One region of the Pseudarthrobacter kochi genome, then DNA from elsewhere that is predicted to be linked to it. Evidence: riboswitches for the same ligand, from Rfam matches in the RefSeq annotation. Region 1 holds a riboswitch; each other region holds the start of a gene.
What was found. Region 1 has a riboswitch for S-adenosylmethionine ahead of ACZY0Y_RS12730 (DUF1737 domain-containing protein). Riboswitches for the same ligand answer to the same signal wherever they lie in the genome.
Positions count from the first base shown of each region.

Region 2: another riboswitch for S-adenosylmethionine. It lies ahead of ACZY0Y_RS12970 (aminotransferase class V-fold PLP-dependent enzyme); the one in region 1 lies ahead of ACZY0Y_RS12730 (DUF1737 domain-containing protein).
Region 3: another riboswitch for S-adenosylmethionine. It lies ahead of ACZY0Y_RS03145 (bifunctional o-acetylhomoserine/o-acetylserine sulfhydrylase); the one in region 1 lies ahead of ACZY0Y_RS12730 (DUF1737 domain-containing protein).

Region 1 covers NZ_JBVAYV010000024.1:46,965-53,070, forward strand. Annotated here, with positions in the region: gene ACZY0Y_RS12715 (glutamate--cysteine ligase) at 1-1,000, shown strand, start outside; gene ACZY0Y_RS12720 (O-succinylhomoserine sulfhydrylase) at 1,021-2,229, opposite strand; gene ACZY0Y_RS12725 (rhodanese-like domain-containing protein) at 2,230-2,661, opposite strand; gene ACZY0Y_RS12730 (DUF1737 domain-containing protein) at 2,658-2,966, opposite strand; SAM riboswitch class IV at 2,982-3,096, opposite strand; gene ACZY0Y_RS12735 (ATP-grasp domain-containing protein) at 3,399-4,343, shown strand; gene ACZY0Y_RS12740 (aminodeoxychorismate lyase) at 4,374-5,336, opposite strand; gene cls (cardiolipin synthase) at 5,430-6,106, shown strand, end outside.
Region 2 covers NZ_JBVAYV010000025.1:31,628-37,733, reverse strand. Annotated here, with positions in the region: gene ACZY0Y_RS12990 (DoxX family protein) at 1-109, shown strand, start outside; gene aroA (3-phosphoshikimate 1-carboxyvinyltransferase) at 117-1,556, shown strand; gene rsgA (ribosome small subunit-dependent GTPase A) at 1,540-2,655, shown strand; gene hisN (histidinol-phosphatase) at 2,711-3,523, shown strand; SAM riboswitch class IV at 3,630-3,743, shown strand; gene ACZY0Y_RS12970 (aminotransferase class V-fold PLP-dependent enzyme) at 3,778-5,244, shown strand; gene ACZY0Y_RS12965 (class I SAM-dependent methyltransferase) at 5,378-6,106, shown strand, end outside.
Region 3 covers NZ_JBVAYV010000003.1:201,491-207,596, reverse strand. Annotated here, with positions in the region: gene ACZY0Y_RS03150 (VOC family protein) at 127-765, opposite strand; SAM riboswitch class IV at 970-1,085, shown strand; gene ACZY0Y_RS03145 (bifunctional o-acetylhomoserine/o-acetylserine sulfhydrylase) at 1,150-2,466, shown strand; SAM riboswitch class IV at 2,604-2,719, shown strand; gene metX (homoserine O-acetyltransferase MetX) at 2,730-3,929, shown strand; gene ACZY0Y_RS03135 (MFS transporter) at 4,110-5,492, shown strand; gene ACZY0Y_RS03130 (LysR family transcriptional regulator) at 5,699-6,106, opposite strand, start outside.

The DNA.
Region 1 (6,106 bases):
AATCGAAACCCATACGCGGCCGTGCCTGGAGTACCCGGAGCTGCTCCGGCAGCTCAGGCATGGCCGGGCCCGCGCGGACCAGGCCGCCCGGGAGCACGGCGGCCGGGTCGCGGCCCTCGCCACGTCGCCGCACGGCTCCGCCACCCACCTGACGCCGAAGCAGCGCTACATGGCCATGCAGCAGCGCTTCGGGCTCACGGTCCGGAACCAGCTGACCTGCGGCCTCCACGTCCACACCTTTGTGGAGTCCCCGGAGGAGGGCGTGGCGGTGATGGACCGGATCCGGGACAAGCTCGCCGTGCTGATCGCCCTCAGCGCGAACTCCCCTTATTGGAACGGTGCGGAGACAGGGTTCGAAAGCTACCGCACGCAGGCGTGGAACCGCTGGCCGGGGTCCGGGCCCACGATGATCTTCGGCAGCCTGCCGGTCTACCGCCGGGTTGTGGTCCGGCTGGTGGAAACCGGCGTCCTGATGGACGAGGGCATGGTCTACTTCGACTCGCGGCTGTGCCGGCATCATCCCACCGTGGAGGTCCGGGTCGCCGATGTCTGCCTGCGCGCTGAGGACGCGGCGCTGATCGCTGTCCTGGTGCGGGCGCTTGTCGAGTCGGCGTCCCGGGAATGGAACGACGGCGTCGATCCCGCCCCGGTGCCGACGCTGCTGCTGCGGATGGCCGCGTGGCAGGCGAGCAACTGCGGACTGCGCGGGCAGCTGCTGGACTTCGGAACCTTCACCCCTGCCCCGGCCGCGGACGTGGTCCAGGCCCTGGTGGACTTCGTGGCGCCGGTGCTGGAGGAGCAGGGCGAGCTTGGCCTGGTGCGCCAGGGCATCGGCCGGATCCTGGCCGAGGGCACCGGTTCCCTGCTGCAGCGGGAGCCGTTCCACGCAGGCGGGCTGGCCGCCGTCGTCGAACGGGCCGTCGAGGTGACCATGCAGGGAGCGGACGGCGGGGAACCGGCCGCTGAGGGATCGACCCTTGGCCGGGTCCGCCGGGGCTAAGCCGAGCGAACGGAACGGCGCTAGACCTGTTTGAGCGCCTGGCCAAGGTCGCGGACGAGGTCCTCGACGTCCTCGAGGCCCACGGAGAGGCGCACCACGCCGTCGCTGAGCCCGATCGCCGCCCGGCCCTCCGGCCCCATGGCGCGGTGCGTTGTGGTGGCGGGATGGGTGATGAGGGACTTCGAATCGCCCAGGTTATTGGAGATGTCGATGATCCGGAGCCCGTCCAGGAGCGCAAACGCGGCCTCCTTCGCCGAACGCCCGGCGGACGGCGAGAGCTCGAAGGTCAGCACGGTGCCGCCGGCCTTCATCTGCCGGGCGGCCAGCTCGTACTGCGGATGGGACGGCAGCAGCGGGTACTTGACCCAGCCGACCGCGGGCTGCTCCTGGAGCCATTCGGCCAGCCGCAGCGCGGAGGAGGAGGAGTGGTTCACCCGCAGGGCCATCGTCTCCAGCCCCTTGGTCAGCACCCACGCGTTGAAGGCCGAGAGCGCCGGGCCGGTGTGGCGCATGAGCTGCTTGACCGGTCCCTCGATGAACTCCTTGGCGCCCAGGATCGCGCCGCCGAGCACCCTGCCCTGGCCGTCGATGTGCTTGGTCCCCGAATACACGACCACATCCGCGCCAAGCTCACCGCAGCGCTGCAGCAGGGGAGTGGCAAAGACGTTGTCGACGACGACGGTCGCGCCGGCGGCGTGCGCCAGTTCGCTCACGGCGGCGATGTCCACGATTTCCTGCATCGGGTTCGACGGCGATTCGAAGAAGACCGCCGTCGTCGGCTCCGAGAGCGCAGACCGCCACTGCTCCAGGTCCGGGCCGTCCACGAAAACCGTCTCGACACCCCAGCGGGGGAGGATCTCGTTGAGGATTACGAAGCACGAGCCGAACAGCGACCGGGCCGCGACGATGCGGTCGCCGGCGGCCAGCAGGGCGCCGAGCGCGGTGAAGACCGCGGACATGCCCGAAGCGGTGGCAAAGCAGGCCTCGGTGCCTTCGAGCAGCCGGAGCCGCTCCTGGAAGGTGGCCACCGAGGGGTTGCCGTAGCGGGAGTAAACGAAGCGTTCGTCCTCGCCGGTGAAGGCGCGCTCCGCGGCGGCGGCGGATTCGTAGACGAAGCCGGAGTTCAGGAAGATCGGCTCGGTCGTTTCCTGGAAGCCGGTGCGGTCGAGGCCGCCGCGGACAGCCTGGGTGTCGGCGCTCCAGCCGGCGGCGTCAGGGTTGAAGGTCACTTAGTGCTTTCCAAGGTTGGTGGGCAGGCCGCGGTTCTTCCAGCCGTTCACGGTGCGTTCGCCGTGGCGGTCCGGTTCGCCTTCGAAGCCCTCGAGGACGTTGTAGGAGGTGAAGCCGGCCTCCGTTGCCGCGAGTGCCGCGGCGACGGACCGGGCGCCCGAACGGCACAGGAAGACCAGTTCGGTTCCTCGGCCTTCCGGGGCCTGTTGTTTCAGCTGCAGGTTTAGCTGTTCGATGAACTGCGAATTGGGGATCCCGCCGGCCAGATTCCACTGGATGAAGAGCGGATCGTTCCGTCGTTCGCCCGCGGCCGCGGGGTCGGGGATGCCGATGTGGGCCCATTCGCCCTCGGTGCGGACGTCCACGAGGATGGCGCCGTCCTCGAGCTTGGCCCAGGCCTCCTGCGGGCTGAGGTCTCCGGCGTAGCTCACGCGTGGCCCTCGCCGTCGAACTCGAGATCGTCCACGGCGTTGGCGACTGCGGCATCGGCGCTGGCGATAGCTGCCGGCAGCACCACGGCCTGGGCCACGATGACGCTGCCGCCGTTGAAGGTGGCGGCGGGGCTGCCGTGCAGCACGTAGCCCTCGGCGAGGGCGGCCGAGACGCGCTCGCAGAATGCACGGTCGTCGGGGCCGGTGAACAGGCGGTACGCCAGTTTCTCCTCGGCGGTACCGGGGACTGCGGGGGATGGGGCTGGTGCTGTAGTGGGGACAGCGGGGGCGGACGCGTCAGGCACGACGGATCTCCTTCTCTTTCACGCTTGCAGCTCGAATGGTCGATATGCCGAGTATTCACCTGAGGCACCCCGCCGCGAAAGGGAGGGTTGCCGACCGGCCAGTCAGGGCTTGGCACCGGTTCTCATTACTCACCCAAAAACGTAGCACCTGCGACGCCGGCCCGCGTCGCCGCCATCGTCATGTTTTGTAACGGCGGACCGGGTACCGGCCGCCAGACCTGAGTACCCCGTGCCCGGGCGGCCCTCTCCGGCCTCCGCAATTACGAGTACCCGCTACTCGGGCCTTCCGAGAGACCCCTCGCCTTTACTAAAGGGGCACGTCCAAGAGTGCCCAGAAGGTCTCATGCATCACGAACTCGCCGGGGGGCAATTCCACATGATGTCGATCCACGTTCCGCGCCCGTCCATCATTGGTCGATCCCTGGGGCGGGCATGAAGCCCCGGGTCCTGCTCACCGGCGCCGGCGGTTCCGCGGGCCGGGCCCTCGCAGCCCAGCTCAAATCGCGCGGCATCCCCGTCCTGGGCACTGATATCCGTGAGCTTCCGCCCAAGGCCGGCATCACCGTGGTGCCGGTACCGCCGGCAAGCGACCCGGAGATGGTCTCGGCGCTCCGCCGCCTCGTCACCCGGGAGGGAATCAACGTGGTCATCCCAACCGTGAGCTCGGAACTTCCGCTTCTTGCGGCGTACCGGGCCGCATTCGGCGCCGACGTACGCGTCATCATCGGCGATCCCGGGCCGGTGTCCGTCGCCCATGACAAGCTCTTCACCGCCTGGCAGCTGCAGTCCTCAGGGATACCCGTTCCCCGCTTCGGCGTTCCCAGTGACTTCGCCGACGCGGACGCCGCGATGGCGGCGCTGGGAGGCCCCGTCGTCGTCCGGCCCCGACTCTCCTGCGGGGCGCACGCCGCCGTGGTCATCGACGGAAGCGGGGACGTGGACTGGCACCGGCTGCCGGACGGCCAGATGGTCCAGGAGTTCATCCCCGGTCCGGGGTACCGACCCATGGTCTTCGGTACCCCGGCGCACAACGGAAGCGCGCCGTTCGTCGTCGTCGTGGAAAAGATCGAACTGGACCGCGGCGCGGTTGGCAAGGCAGTGGCGACCCGGCGTGTGGAGGTGGACAAAGACATGGACGTGGGCAACGTGGCCATGGCGGCCGTGCGCTCGCTGGGTCTGACAGGGCCGGTCGACGTCGATGTCCGCCGCCGCGCGGACGGGACCCCGGTCGTCCTCGACATGAACGCCCGTTTCGGCGCGAACAGCTGGCGTGCCCCGGAACTGCTCGACGCGGTGCTGGCGTCCTTCGCGCTGCCGTCCTTCAACCCGGCGTCCTTCAGGGGTGCCGCCCGCGCGTACGCCGGTGCCCTGGTCTGACCCCGCGTTGCCTGTCTGTTGCGGCGGAGCCTACTCGATGGTGGCGTAGAGCGCGTTAAGCTCCGCGGTGAGCTGCCGGCGCAGCTCCGGCGTGCCGATTTCCTTGCCGTCGATGTGGTTGACGGGCGCCAGCAGCCGGATGCTGGAGATCAGCCACACGGCGTCGGCGTCGTACAGGTCGCGGGGCTCCAGCGGGCCGTAGCCCAGCTCCCAGCCGGCCGCCTTCGCCGCCGTGAAAAGGGCCCCCTGTGAGGTGCCCGGCAGGATCCCGCTGTCGAGCTGGGGCGTGATGAGCCGCCGGACGGTGCGGACCCCGCCGGCCCCGTCGTCGGCGGTTTCCAGGTGCGCGAGCAGGACGGTCGACGTCGGACCTTCCAGGACCCGGCCGTCCGCCGAGGTGAAGATGACGTCGTCCGCGCCCTGGGCGTGCGCGTAGCGGAGCGCGGCCATGTTGACGGCGTAGGAGAGTGTCTTGGCGCCCATGAGCAGCCACGGCGCCCGCTCCCCGACTTCGCTGTCGTAGCCGCGGTCCAGCAGGATGACGTCGACCCCGGTCTCGCGCTGGCGCCTCCCGGCGGGTCCGGGGGCGGAGGCCTGGACCCAGCAGGTGGGCCCGGCTGCACCTTCGACGCCGCGGGTCACCAGGAGCTTGACCACGAGCTCGTCGTCATCTGTGGTCCCGGCGCCGGGCACATGGTGGCGCCGGTATTCGCTGATTGCCGTCGCGATGGCCCGGCGCCAGGCGTCCTCGGCCGGGATGTCCAGGTCCAGGAGCCGGGCTGAACCGGCCAGCCGGTTCAGGTGCGCCTGGAGCTTGCGGGGCTGCCCGCCAACGGCCAGCAGCGATTCGAAAACACCGTCGCCGCGGGTGGCGCCCTGGTCCGTCGCCATCAGCTGCGGCTTGGTGGCATCGGCCAGCCGGCCGTCGTCGAACGCGGGATCGAGGAAGACCAGCACCGGGGCAGGGGCGGGGGCGGCGGCAGGAGAAGTCATGGCTTCAGCTTAGTGCTGCGGGGAACGGGATAGGATTTGACGATTGCCCGTTCCGGAACTGTTCCGCGGGTCTGGAGCTTGAGGGGTTCGCCTGTGCTGTGGCCATTTTCGCTGGCGGAAACGCTGCCGTCCTGGGTGATCCTGATTCTGACTGTGGTGGACCTGGCCATCCGGGTGCTGGCCCTCGGCATCATCCCCGGAAACCGCCGCCCCACGACGGCCATGGCCTGGCTCCTGATCATCTTCTTCGTCCCGGCCGTGGGCCTGGTCCTCTTCCTGCTCTTCGGCAACTTCAGGCTCTCCCGCAAACGCCGGGCGCAGCAGGACGCCGTGAACACCCGGGTACGCGCGGGCACCTCGGAACTGGCGATGCTGGAAAGCACCTACGAAGGCCCGGACTGGGTGCTGTCCGCGGCGGAACTGAACAAGACCCTGGGCTCGCTGCCGATGGTGGACGGCAACCACGTGGAACTCCTGCCCGGCTACCCGGACTCGATCAAGGCGATGGCTGCCGCCGTCCGCGAGGCAGAGTCCTTCGTCAATGCCGAGTTCTACATCCTGAGCTCGGATCACATCACGGATGACCTGCTGACCGCGATGGAGGAAGCCGCCGAACGCGGCGTCGAGGTCCGCCTCCTGTTCGACCACCTGGGGACCCTGCGCATCAAGGGCTACCGCAAGCTGATCGCCCGGCTCAGGGCCAGCAAGATCCGCTGGCGGCCCATGCTGCCGCTGAATCCGCTGCAGGGACAGTGGCGCCGGCCGGACCT
Region 2 (6,106 bases), on a different contig from region 1:
AAAGAACGCCGGCCACCTCGCCGCTGACGTCAAGAAGACCACCGGGAAACAGCTGAAGAAGGCCGACAAGGCCGTCCGCAAGGCCGTCGACCACACCGTCGGAGCCTAAAGCAGCAATGACAGGCACCACCCCCACCGCAGCTGCCCCCTCCGTTCCGGCCGACAGTGCCCCGCTGTGGCGGGCGCCATTCGCCGGACGGCCGGTCGACGCGACGGTCACCGTCCCGGGATCAAAGTCCCTGACCAACCGGTACCTCGTGCTGGCTGCCCTCGCGGACGGGCCCTCACGGTTGCGGGCCCCCCTGCATTCCCGTGACTCCGCCCTCATGGTCGAGGCCCTGCGGCAACTCGGAGCCACCATCACGGAGGTTCCGGGCGACGGCGACTTCGGTCCCGACCTGGAAATCGTCCCGATCAGCCTTGACGCCGCCGGCACGGACACGGCCATCGACTGCGGCCTGGCCGGAACCGTCATGCGGTTTGTCCCGCCCGTCGCGGCCCTGCGCCGCGGAGTAACACTGTTCGACGGCGACCCGCACGCGCGCAAGCGCCCGATGGGCCCCATCATCGATGCACTCACCGGACTGGGCGTGGCCGTCAGGGCGCCCGACGGCGGACCGGCGTCGTCGTTGCCGTTTACCGTCGAGGGCACCGGCACCGGCACCGTGCGGGGCGGCCATCTGGTCATTGATGCCAGTGCGTCGTCGCAGTTTGTGTCCGCGCTGCTCCTGGCCGGCGCCCGCTTCACCGAGGGACTGCACCTCGAACATCAAAGCGTCGAACATCAAAGCGTCGAACATCAAAGCGGGGGGCACGCGGGAAAGCCCGTGCCGAGCCTGGACCACATCAACATGACCGTCGCCGTCCTCCGCGGCGTGGGCGTGGCCGTGGATGATTCCCGCCCGAACCACTGGGTGGTCTCCCCCGGGCCCATCCGCGCCTTTGACCTCCGGATCGAACAGGACCTCTCCAACGCCGGACCCTTCCTCGCAGCGGCCCTGGCCACCCGCGGCACCGTTCGTATTCCCAACTGGCCGCCCGGGACCACCCAGGTCGGCGATCTGTGGCGCAGCATCCTCACGACGATGGGGGCCACCGTCACGCTCACGGACGGCACCCTGACCGTGAGGGGCGGCCCGCACATCAAGGGCGCGGACTTCGACGAGACCAGCGAGCTCGCCCCCACCGTCGCCGCCCTCTGCGCCCTGGCCACCGGGCCTTCGCGGCTGAGCGGCATCGCCCACCTCCGCGGGCACGAAACGGACCGGCTGGCCGCCCTCGTGGCCGAGATCAACGGCCTGGGCGGCGACGCCGAGGAGACGGCCGACGGCCTCATCATCCGGCCCGCACCGCTGCACGGCGGCGTCGTCCACAGCTACGCGGACCACCGCATGGCCACAGCCGGCGCCATCCTGGGCCTGGCTGTCCCCGGCATCGAGGTCGAGGACATTGCGACCACTGCCAAGACCATGCCCGACTTCCCGCAGCTCTGGGAAGCCATGCTGGCGCAGCGAACCCCCGCAGACAAGGACGCCTCCGGTGGCACGCAGCACTGACTCCTGGGACGAATCCGACGTCCGGATCCGCCCCAACAAGAAAGGCACCCGGCCCCGCACCAAGGACCGGCCCGCCTACGAGGACGCCGTCACCGGGCGGATCATCACCGTTGACCGCGGACGCTACACCGCCGTCGTCGCCGAGGGTACCCCCGGGGAACGCAAGATCATCGCCGCCCGCGCCCGGGAACTGCGCCGGAACCCGGTCGTCGCCGGCGACTTCGTCTCCCTTGTCGGGGACGTCAGCGGCGAACCGGACACCCTCGCACGGCTGGTCAGGATCCAGGACCGCAAGACACTGCTGCGGCGCAGCGCCGACGACACCGACCCGATCGAGCGCGCCGTCGTCGCCAATGCCGATACGCTGGTGATCGTGGTGGCGGCCGCGAATCCTGAGCCCCGGACCGGGTTCATCGACCGCGCCCTCGTGGCCGCGTACGACGCCGACATCGAGCCGCTGCTGCTCGTCACCAAGGCCGACGTCAAGGATCCCGCGGAACTCCTTGCCAACTACCAGCACCTTGACTTCCCGGTCATCATCTCCAAAACGGCGGACTCCGCGGCGTCCGGCATCGATGCCCGCTCGGACGACGGGCTTTCGGCCCGGCTGGACAAGGACGCCGTCTCCCAGCTTCGCGCCCATCTCGACGGGAAGGTCACCGTCATGCTGGGCCACTCCGGCGTCGGCAAGTCCACCATGGTCAACGCCCTCACCGGCGCCGAGCGCGCCACCGGCGGCGTCAACGCCGTGACCGGGCGCGGCCGCCACACCTCCTCCTCCGCGCTGGCCCTCAAGGTCAACGATGCACCGGCAGGCAGCTGGATCATCGACACCCCGGGCATCCGCTCCTTCGGCCTGGCCCATGTGGACCCGGACCGGATCCTGCGGTCCTTCCCCGATCTTGAGCCCGGCACCGACGACTGCGAGCGGGGCTGCAAGCACGATTCCAGCGCCGTCAACTGCGGCGTGGACGCCTGGGTGGCCGCCGGCCATGCGGGCGAATCCGGCCCGGCCCGGCTCGCCTCACTCCGCCGCCTGCTCGGAACAGATCCCCGCATGGAAGCCCAGGACGTCAAGGAACTGGGCACCGTCTCCTAGCGGGCTGCGGCGCAGCCTACCGCGCCCCCGCCCGCTTTGGCGGTAGTTTGGAACCATGAGTCAACCCGCTTCGAGCTACAACGATGACCTGCGCCTTGCCCATGTACTGGCAGATTCCGTAGATTCCCAGACCATGAGCCGCTTCAAGGCGCTCGATCTTCGGATTGAGACGAAGCCGGACCTGACACCGGTGACCGACGCCGACAAGTCGGCCGAGGAAGCCATCCGCGGCCAGCTGTCCCGGTCCCGGCCGCGCGACGCCGTGCTCGGCGAGGAGTTCGGCAGCTCCGGCCACGGCTCCCGCCGCTGGATCATCGACCCGATTGACGGGACCAAGAACTTCGTCCGCGGCGTCCCCGTCTGGGCCACGCTGATCGCCCTTGTTGACGAGGGCGAGCCGGTCGTCGGCGTCGTGAGCGCCCCGGCACTGGGCAAACGCTGGTGGGCCGCCAAGGGCGCCGGTGCGTACATGGGCCGGTCGCTGGCGGCCGCCACCCGGCTGAAAGTCTCCAACGTCTCCAAACTCTCGGACGCCTCGCTGTCCTACTCCAGCCTGGGCGGCTGGAAGCAGCGCGGCAACCTCGATGAGTTCCTCGGCCTCACCGAGGAAGTCTGGCGCACCCGCGCCTACGGCGACTTCTGGTCCTACTGCCTTGTGGCCGAAGGCGCCGTCGACATCGCCTGCGAGCCCGAACTGAACCTCTACGACATGGCCGCGCTGGTCCCGATCGTCACGGAGGCGGGCGGACGCTTCACCTCCCTCGAAGGAGCAGACGGCCCGTTCGGCGGCAACGCCCTCGCCACCAACTCCATCCTGCACTCGGAGGTCCTCAAACGCCTCAACCCGGGGCTCGACGACCTCCTGTAGGGAATTCCGGCGTCGTCCTGCAGGTCCGGACGCGTCCCGTAACAAAACACTTCACATTCCTGCCCTGCCTTTTCCGCGGCAGCAGGCATGGCCTACGCTCGAAACAGGTCACGAGTGCCAGCGCGAAACCCCGGTTTGCTGGCCGGCAACCCTCCATTCGCGGTGGGGTGCCCCGGGTGACGACCTGGCCGGTCCGGAACGGACCCGGCAAGCGCGGATCCCCGGTACGTGGGGTCCTTTTCGAGCGAGGTCCCATGACGACTGCCACGATTCCTGCCACCCCCGAACTCCAGTCCGGCGCCGGCCGGACCCGTCCCGAGGCGCGGTTCGCCGCCGCCCGCCGGCCGCTGTCCGCGGTGACCGGAGCGGAGATCCAGGCTCCCCTCATCCAGGGCGGGCACGTCCGCTACGCCAATCTGGATTATGGCGCCTCGGCCCCTGCCCTGTCCGTGGTCTCGGCCTACCTCAACGAGATCCTGCCGTACTACGCCAGCGTCCACCGCGGTGCCGGCTACGCCTCCCAGATCAGCACATCGGTCTACGAGAATGCCCGGACCATTGTCCGCGACTTCGTCGGCGGCCGGCCGGACGATTCGGTGATCTTCACCCGGAACACCACCGACTCCCTTAACCTGCTGGCAGGCTGCCTGCCCGCCGTCGACGGCGTGCACACCGGCGAGGTGCTCTACCTCGACATCGAGCACCACGCCAACCTGCTGCCGTGGCAGCGGGTGCCCCACCGCAGCGTCATCGCCGCGCCGACCCTCGCCGCCACCCTGGAACTGCTCCGCGGGGAACTCGCCCACGGCGGCGTCAGCCTCCTCGCCGTCACCGGCGCCTCCAACGTCACCGGCGAGATCCTGCCGATCCGGGCCCTCGCCGCCCTCGCGCACGACTACGGCGCCCGGATCGTCGTCGACGCCGCCCAGCTGGCGCCGCACCGGCGGATCGACATCGCCGCCGACGACGTCGACTACCTCGCCTTCTCCGGGCACAAGCTTTACGCGCCGTTCGGCGCCGGGGTGCTGATCGGCCGTCCCGACTGGCTCGACGCCGGCACCCCGCACCTGGCCGGCGGCGGAGCCGTGCAGGACGCCCGGATCGACGCTGTCAGCTGGACCACCGGTCCGGCCCGGCATGAAGGCGGCTCCCCCAACGTCCTCGGCGCCGCCACCCTCGCCCGGGCCACCCAGGTCATCGCCGATCTGGATGTGGAGCAGTGGCACGCGCACGAAAACGCCATCCGGTCATTCCTCGTCGAGGGCCTCGCCGGGATCGACGGCGTAAGCGTCCACCAGATCTTCCCGGACAGTGCTTCCTTCGATGCGTCCTTCGACGCAGGATCCGGAGCCGTCGCAGGCACCGGCACGATCGGCGTCGTCAACTTCTCGGTGGAAGGCTACGACGCGGGCCTGGTGGCGGCGTACCTGTCGGCCGAACACGGCATCGGGCTGCGCGACGGCCGCTTCTGCGCGCACCCCCTGCTCCGGCGGCTCGGCATGCCCTCGGGTTCGCTGCGGGCAAGCTTCGGCCTGGGATCCCGGCTGGAGGACGCCGAGCGGCTGCTGGCAGCACTCCAGGAGCTGCGCCGGAACGGCCTCGGCTGGGACTACGTCGTCGACGCCGGCCGCTGGGTGCCCGCCAACGACACCCGCAGCTACCCGCACTGGGCCCCCAACACGCCCGGAACCGCCGGCGCGGCCCCCTGCACCCGGGACTGACTGACAGCGCGGATCCGCCAGCCCTGTGAAAACACGGCCCTGCCGCGTGCGGTAAATTCGATGGGTATCCATCCGGACCTGCCGAAGGAGATCGCACGTGGCAAGCGGCGGACCCAAGCTGCACGGGGGCCCCTTGTTGGGAGGCGGCCCCAAGCTGGATCAGGAGCGGCGCCAGGAGCTGGGCCAGAGCTTCCAGGACGGCGGGGAGCACTACGACCGCGTCCGCCCCGGGTACCCCGGGGATTCGGCCGACTGGCTGATCCCGGCCGGTGCCCGGGACGCCGCGGACCTCGGCGCCGGCACCGGGAAGTTCACTGCCCTGCTGGCCGGGCGCGGCCTGCACACGGTGGCGGTGGACCCGTCCGCCGACATGCTCGGGCAGCTGCGCCGGACGCTTCCGGGCGTCACCGCCGTCGTGGGTACTGCCGAGCAGACGGGGCTTCCCGGCGAAGCGTTCGACGTCGTGACCGTCGCCCAGGCCTGGCACTGGTGCGATCCGCTGCCGGCCAGCACGGAGATCGCCAGGATCCTCCGCCCGCACGGGATGCTGGGGCTGATCTGGAACCAGCTGGACACGTCCGTTCCCTGGGTGCACCGGCTCTCGCGCATTATGCATGCCGGGGATGTGCACAAACCGCACTTCACACCGCCGCTGGGCCCGGAATTCACGGGGCTGGAGAGCCACCTCACGCGCTGGGAAGATCCGGTGCGCACCGCGGACATCATGGAGCTGACGAAGTCCCGCAGCTACTATCTGGCGGCCAGCGAGACGACCCGCGCCAAGGTGCTGGGCAACCTCGACTGGTATCTGCACGAGCATCTGGGCCACCGCCCGGAAGACGTCATCGCGCTCCCCTACCTG
Region 3 (6,106 bases), on a different contig from region 1:
CTCTCCGAACCCTACAGCAGACCGCTAATGGACCCCGCGTTGGGTGTTAAAAGATTTCGGCCGCCATCGGTGGGTGACGTCATTGGCACCCGCTGATGGCGGCCGAAGTGTGGGGCGGTAAGGAACTCAGATGGTGACGGCTCCGGAAGCTGTCTCGAAGGTGACGGAGAGGATGCCGGGTGTCCCGCGGGGAGCGAGCCAGTTCACGGCCACGTCCTCCAGCGGCTTCTCCACCGGAACACCGAGCCATTCGGTGACGCGCTCCGCCGAGCCGACGATCGTGAGCGCGGACATCTTGACGTTGCTCTCGTAGGCCTTGGACGGGTGGAGTTCCGGATCGCCCTCCCACTTGAGCATGTAGGGGACCTGGGGATCGGCGATGAGTCCGAGGATGCCGATCTGCTTCCAGACCAGTTCGCGGCCGTCCGGGAACTTGCGGTTGCCGTTGACGGCAGCCCGTCCCAGCCGCTCCTCGAACGGGGCGAGGTCGTCAACTTCGACGCACCAGCCCATCCAGCCGCCGCCTGCTTCGGAGCGGGCACGGACGGCCTGGCCGAAGGGGGCCTTGTCGGAGGCCGGGTGGTTCAGGACCTCCACGACTTCAACGTATTTGTGTCCCGCGAGCGGGATAATCATGTTGCGGGTCCCGAATCGGGGGTGTACTCCGCCCTTCACGGCTTCCACGCCGAGGGCAGACGCAATTCGTTCGGTGGTGGCAGCGAGGCCATCTTGTTCACAGGCGTAAGAGACGTGATCCATGCGCATGCCCTCATCTTGGCACTTTGTGATGCGGCTCTCAGCTTAGGATCTCCTAACCGTGATGGGATGTCCTCCCGTGGGCTGTCCGGCCCGGCATTTCTCCGCGTCAACGCCGGGATCTGAAGGCCGTGGCCGGGTACGCCGGCCGGGCAACTTCATGTTCGTCACAAAGCTATCCACAGCCCGGAACCGCTTCCTAGACTGGGGTCAGGTCATGAGTGCCAGCGCACAGCCCCGGCTTGCTGGCCGGCAACCCTCGTTTCGCGGTGGGGTGCCCCGGGTGAAGACCTGGCCGTCCGGCACCCGCCGGAGGGCAAGCGCGGCGCCAGTGTTGACCCGGGCCCAGGGGCTCTGGTGCTTCCTGTGCCCGGTCCCCTAAGGAGTGTCCCGATGTCCAGTGCCTGGTCCTTCGAAACCCGTCAGATCCACGCCGGCCAGGAGCCGGACAGCGCCACCGGTGCCCGGTCGCTGCCGATCTACCAGACGACGTCGTTCGTCTTCCCCAGCGCCGAAAGCGCCGCCAACCGCTTCGCCCTGGCCGAACGGGCTCCCATCTACACCCGGATCGGCAACCCCACCCAGGACGCTGTGGAGCAGCGGGTGGCCAGCCTGGAAGGCGGACTGGCGGCGCTGCTGCTGAGCTCCGGACAGGCCGCGGAGACCTTAGCGATCCTGAACGTCGCGGAGGCTGGCGACCATGTGGTGGCCAGCCCCAGCCTGTACGGCGGCACCTACAACCTGCTGGCGCACACGCTGAAGAAGTTCGGCATCTCCGTGACCTTCGTGCCGGACCCGGACAACCTGGCGCAGTGGCGGGATGCCGTTCAGCCCAATACCAAACTGTTCTTTGGCGAAGTCGTCTCCAACCCCCGCCAGGACGTGCTGGACATCGAGGGCATCTCGCAGGTGGCCCACGAGGCAGGCGTGCCGCTGATCGTGGACAACACCCTCTCCACACCGTTCCTCATCCGCCCGATCGAGTGGGGCGCAGACATCGTGGTGCACTCCGCGACCAAGTACCTCGGCGGACATGGCACGGCCATCGCCGGCGTGATCGTGGATTCCGGCAACTTCGACTTCGGCAAGGACCCGGAGCGCTTCCCCGGCTTCAACACACCGGACCCCACGTACAACGGACTGGTCTACGCCCGGGACCTGGGTGCGGACGGTGCCCTCGGCGCCAACCTGTCCTACATCCTCAAGGCGCGGGTCCAGCTGCTGCGCGACCTCGGTTCGGCGGTGTCCCCGTTCAACGCCTTCCTCATCGCCCAGGGCATCGAGACCCTGAGCCTGCGCATGGAGCGGCACGTCGCCAACGCCGTCAAGGTGGCCGAATGGCTCGAGGCCAGGGACGACGTCGAATCCGTCGCCTACGCCGGGCTGCCCTCCAGCCCCTGGTACGAGCGCGGCCGCAAGTACGGTCCGAAGGGGACCGGCGCCGTCGTTTCCTTCAACCTCGCCGGGGGAGCGGAGGCCGGCAAACGCTTTGTGGACGCCCTCGAACTGCACTCACACGTGGCCAACATCGGGGACGTGCGCTCGCTGGTCATCCACCCGGCGTCGACCACCCACAGCCAGCTCTCGCCGGAACAGCAGACGGTTGCCGGCGTGAACCCCGGCCTCGTGCGGCTCTCCGTGGGCCTGGAGCACATCGACGACATCCTCGCCGACCTGGACGCCGGATTCCGCGCAGCCAAGACCGCCTGATCACCGCCAGGGCCCGGGCGTCCCTGCCGTGTGGCGCGGGCGCCGGGGCTCCGGGTTCTCGCAGGTGACGACGCCGGGAGTCATACGGGCGTCACAATCTTCGCCACCGGGCCGCCGCATTTCGTAGACTCAGTGGAGGTCATGAGTGCCAGCGACAGCCCCGGCTTGCTGGCCGGCAACCCTCCTTTTGCGGCGGGGTGCCCCGGGTGAAGACTTGGCCCGCCGGTCAGCTGACGGCGGGCAAGCGCGAAGTGAGGTCCCACATGAGCATTGCCGCCACCCGCCAGGGTGCACCTGTAAGCAAGGCCCCCCAATCCCCGGTCCCGGGTCGCAGTGTCCCTGACACGTCTGTTGCTGGCGCGCCCGTTGCTGACGCAGTCCTCGACGGAACGGTCCAGTACCTCCGGATCGGGGATCTGGAGCTCGAATCCGGCGCCCGGCTGCCGGACGTCACCCTCGGCTACGAGACGTGGGGGACCCTGAACCCGGAACGCTCCAATGCCGTGCTGATCGAGCACGCGCTGACGGGTGACACCCACGTCACGCGGGGCGCCAGCGAGGAACCGGGCTGGTGGGAGCAGCTCGCCGGCCCCGGCGCCCCCGTGGACACGGACAAGTACTTCGTTGTCTCCATCAACATCCTCGGCGGCTGCTACGGCTCCACCGGGCCCTCGTCGGCGGCGCCCGACGGGAAGCCGTGGGGCTCGCGGTTCCCGCTCGTGACGCTGCGGGACACCACCGAGGCCGAGGCCAGGCTGGCGGACGCCCTGGGCATCCGGAGCTGGTACGCCGTGCTGGGCGGCTCCCTGGGTGGGGCGCGTGCCCTGGAGTGGGCCGTCAGTCACCCGGAACGGGTCCAGCGCTGCGGCGTCATTTCGGTCGGGGCCAGCAGCACCGCAGAACAGATTGCCTTCGCCCAGGCGCAGACGCTCGCCATCCGGCAGGACCCCAACTTCAACGGCGGGGACTACTACGGCGGGCCCGAACCGGAAGCGGGCCTGGCGCTGGCCCGGCGGATCGCGCACATCACCTACCGCTCGGCCGCGGAGCTGGATGGACGCTTCGGCCGGAACGCCCAGGACGCGGAGGCTCCGCTGGAAGCCGGATCCCTCGCCGGGCGGGGGCGCTACCAGGTGGAGAGCTACCTCGACCACCAGGGCAACAAACTGGTCCGCCGCTTCGATGCGAACAGCTACATTGCCATCACCGAGGCACTCATGAGCCATGACATCAGCCGGGGCCGCGGCGCCCTCACGGAAGCACTGGCACCCGCCACCGCGGAGTTCCTGGTGGCGGCCGTCGACTCGGACCGGCTGTACTTCCCGGCCCAGTCCCAGGCGCTCGCCGACGCCCTGCCGGGCGACGTTACCGTGCACACCATCGAGGCACCGATCGGACACGACGGCTTCCTCACTGAGATCGGCCAGCTCAACGACCAGCTCCGACAGTACTTCTTCGGCTAGTCCTTCGACTAAAAACCGCGTCCGGTGTGCATTTTTGCAGATGCGCTCTGCACTAATGGCCGTTGAGGCCCGGGCCGGAAGCGACCATACTCGTGGGGAATGGCGCCGCGTGTCTCACATCACAAGCGCCCTCCTCCCAATGGTCCACGAGGCGTCGACGACGACGCCAAAGGAGTCGAAATGAGCACGGAAAACGCGGCCGCAAGGCGCGCAGAAGAGACCGACGTCAAGACGTCCGGCCTCAAAAAAGTAGTAACGGCCTCCATGGCCGGAACCGTCGTCGAGTGGTACGAGTTCTTCCTCTACGCCTCCGCGGCCACCCTTGTCTTCGGCAAGACGTTCTTCCCCAACTCCGGCACGGAACTGGACGGCATCATTGCAGCCTTCCTCACCTACGCTGTCGGCTTCGTCGCCCGCCCCATCGGCGGCATCGTCTTCGGACACTTCGGCGACAAGTTCGGCCGCAAGCAGCTCCTCCAGCTCAGCATCATCCTGGTCGGCGTCTCCACCTTCCTGATGGGCTGCCTGCCGACCTTCCAGCAGATCGGCTACTGGGCTCCGGCCCTCCTCGTGTTCCTGCGCTTCGCCCAGGGCTTCGCCGTCGGCGGTGAATGGGGCGGCGCTGTCCTCCTCGTGGCCGAGCACAGCCCGAGCAAGTCCCGCGGTTTCTGGTCTGCGTGGCCGCAGTCGGCCGTCCCGCTGGGCAACCTGCTGGCCACGGCCGTGCTGTTCACCTTGTCCTCTGTGCTGTCCTCCGCCGACTTCCTCAGCTGGGGCTGGCGCGTGGCCTTCTGGCTCTCCGCTGTGATCGTGCTGGTGGGCTACTACATCCGGACCAAGGTCACGGACGCCCCCATCTTCCTGGAGGCCCAGAAGGAAGTCACCGTCGAGAAGAAGGGCTACGGCGTCGGCGAAGTGTTCCGCCGCTACCCGCGTGGCGTCTTCACCGCGATGGGCCTGCGCTTCGCGGAGAACATCCTCTACTACCTCGTGGTCACGTTCTCCATCACGTACCTGAAGGTCATCGTGCAGACGGACACCGCCCGCATCCTCCTCCTGCTGCTGGTGGCGCACGCAATCCACTTCGCCGTGATCCCCATGGTCGGCAAGCTCTCCGACAACCTCGGCCGCAAGCCGGTCTACATGGCCGGTGCTGTCCTTGGCGGCACCTGGGGCTTCTTCGCCTTCCCGATGATGGACACCAAGAACGACCTCGTCATCCTCGCGGCGATCACCATCGGTCTGCTGTTCCACTCGCTTATGTACGCCGGCCAGCCGGCCATCATGGCCGAGATGTTCCCGACCCGGATGCGCTACTCCGGCGTCTCGCTGGGCTACCAGGTCACCTCGATCGTGGCCGGTTCGATGGCCCCGATCATCGCCGTCGCCCTGCTGAGCCAGTTCAAGTCCTCCGTCCCGGTGGCCATCTACCTGCTCGGCGCCTGCCTGGTCACCATGGTGGCGGTGTACTTCCTCAAGGAAACCCGCGGAGTATCACTGCACGACGTCGACGCCGCCGATGCCCAGGGCACTGCAGACCTGCTCGCCGCAGGCAAGAAGTAGCAGGCATGAAGTAACAGCCAAAAAAGAACGGCCCGGGTCCCCGCAATGCGGGCGGCCCGGGCCGTTCGTTTTGGGTTCAGGTGGCGCCCTGATGTGTGCCCGTTCGCCGTCCGGGGCGCCTTTGAGCACGATTCCGGCCCTTGGGTCCACTGTCCGCGGCGTGTCCGTGTCAAAGTGCCCCCGGACCGCTTCTCGCTGCAGCTCGTTCAGCCTGCCAGGACCGCCTGGCGGTCGGAGATCTCGGTCCGGACCGCTTCAAGCACCGCCTGCACCGGGGCCGAGCGCAACGATTCCGAACGGGCCACCGCCCAGATCGGAAGCTGCCGCTGGAAGTCGTCCGGCAAAACAGGCAGGAAGCTGGGGTCGCCGACCGCCAGGAAGTTGGGCAGCAGGCCGATCCCGGCGCCCCGGCGCACCGCCTCCAGCTGGGCAAAGATGCTGGTGGCCTGGAAGCTGGAGCGCGGGACGGGAAGCTGCGTGGAACGGTGGCCGAGCTCGGCCACCTGCAGGGCCGACTCGACGTAGGAGACAAAACCGTGCTGCCGGACGTCGTCAAGCGTTACCGGCAGGCCATGTTCCCGGGCGTACTGCGGGCTGGCATAGAGCCGGAGGAA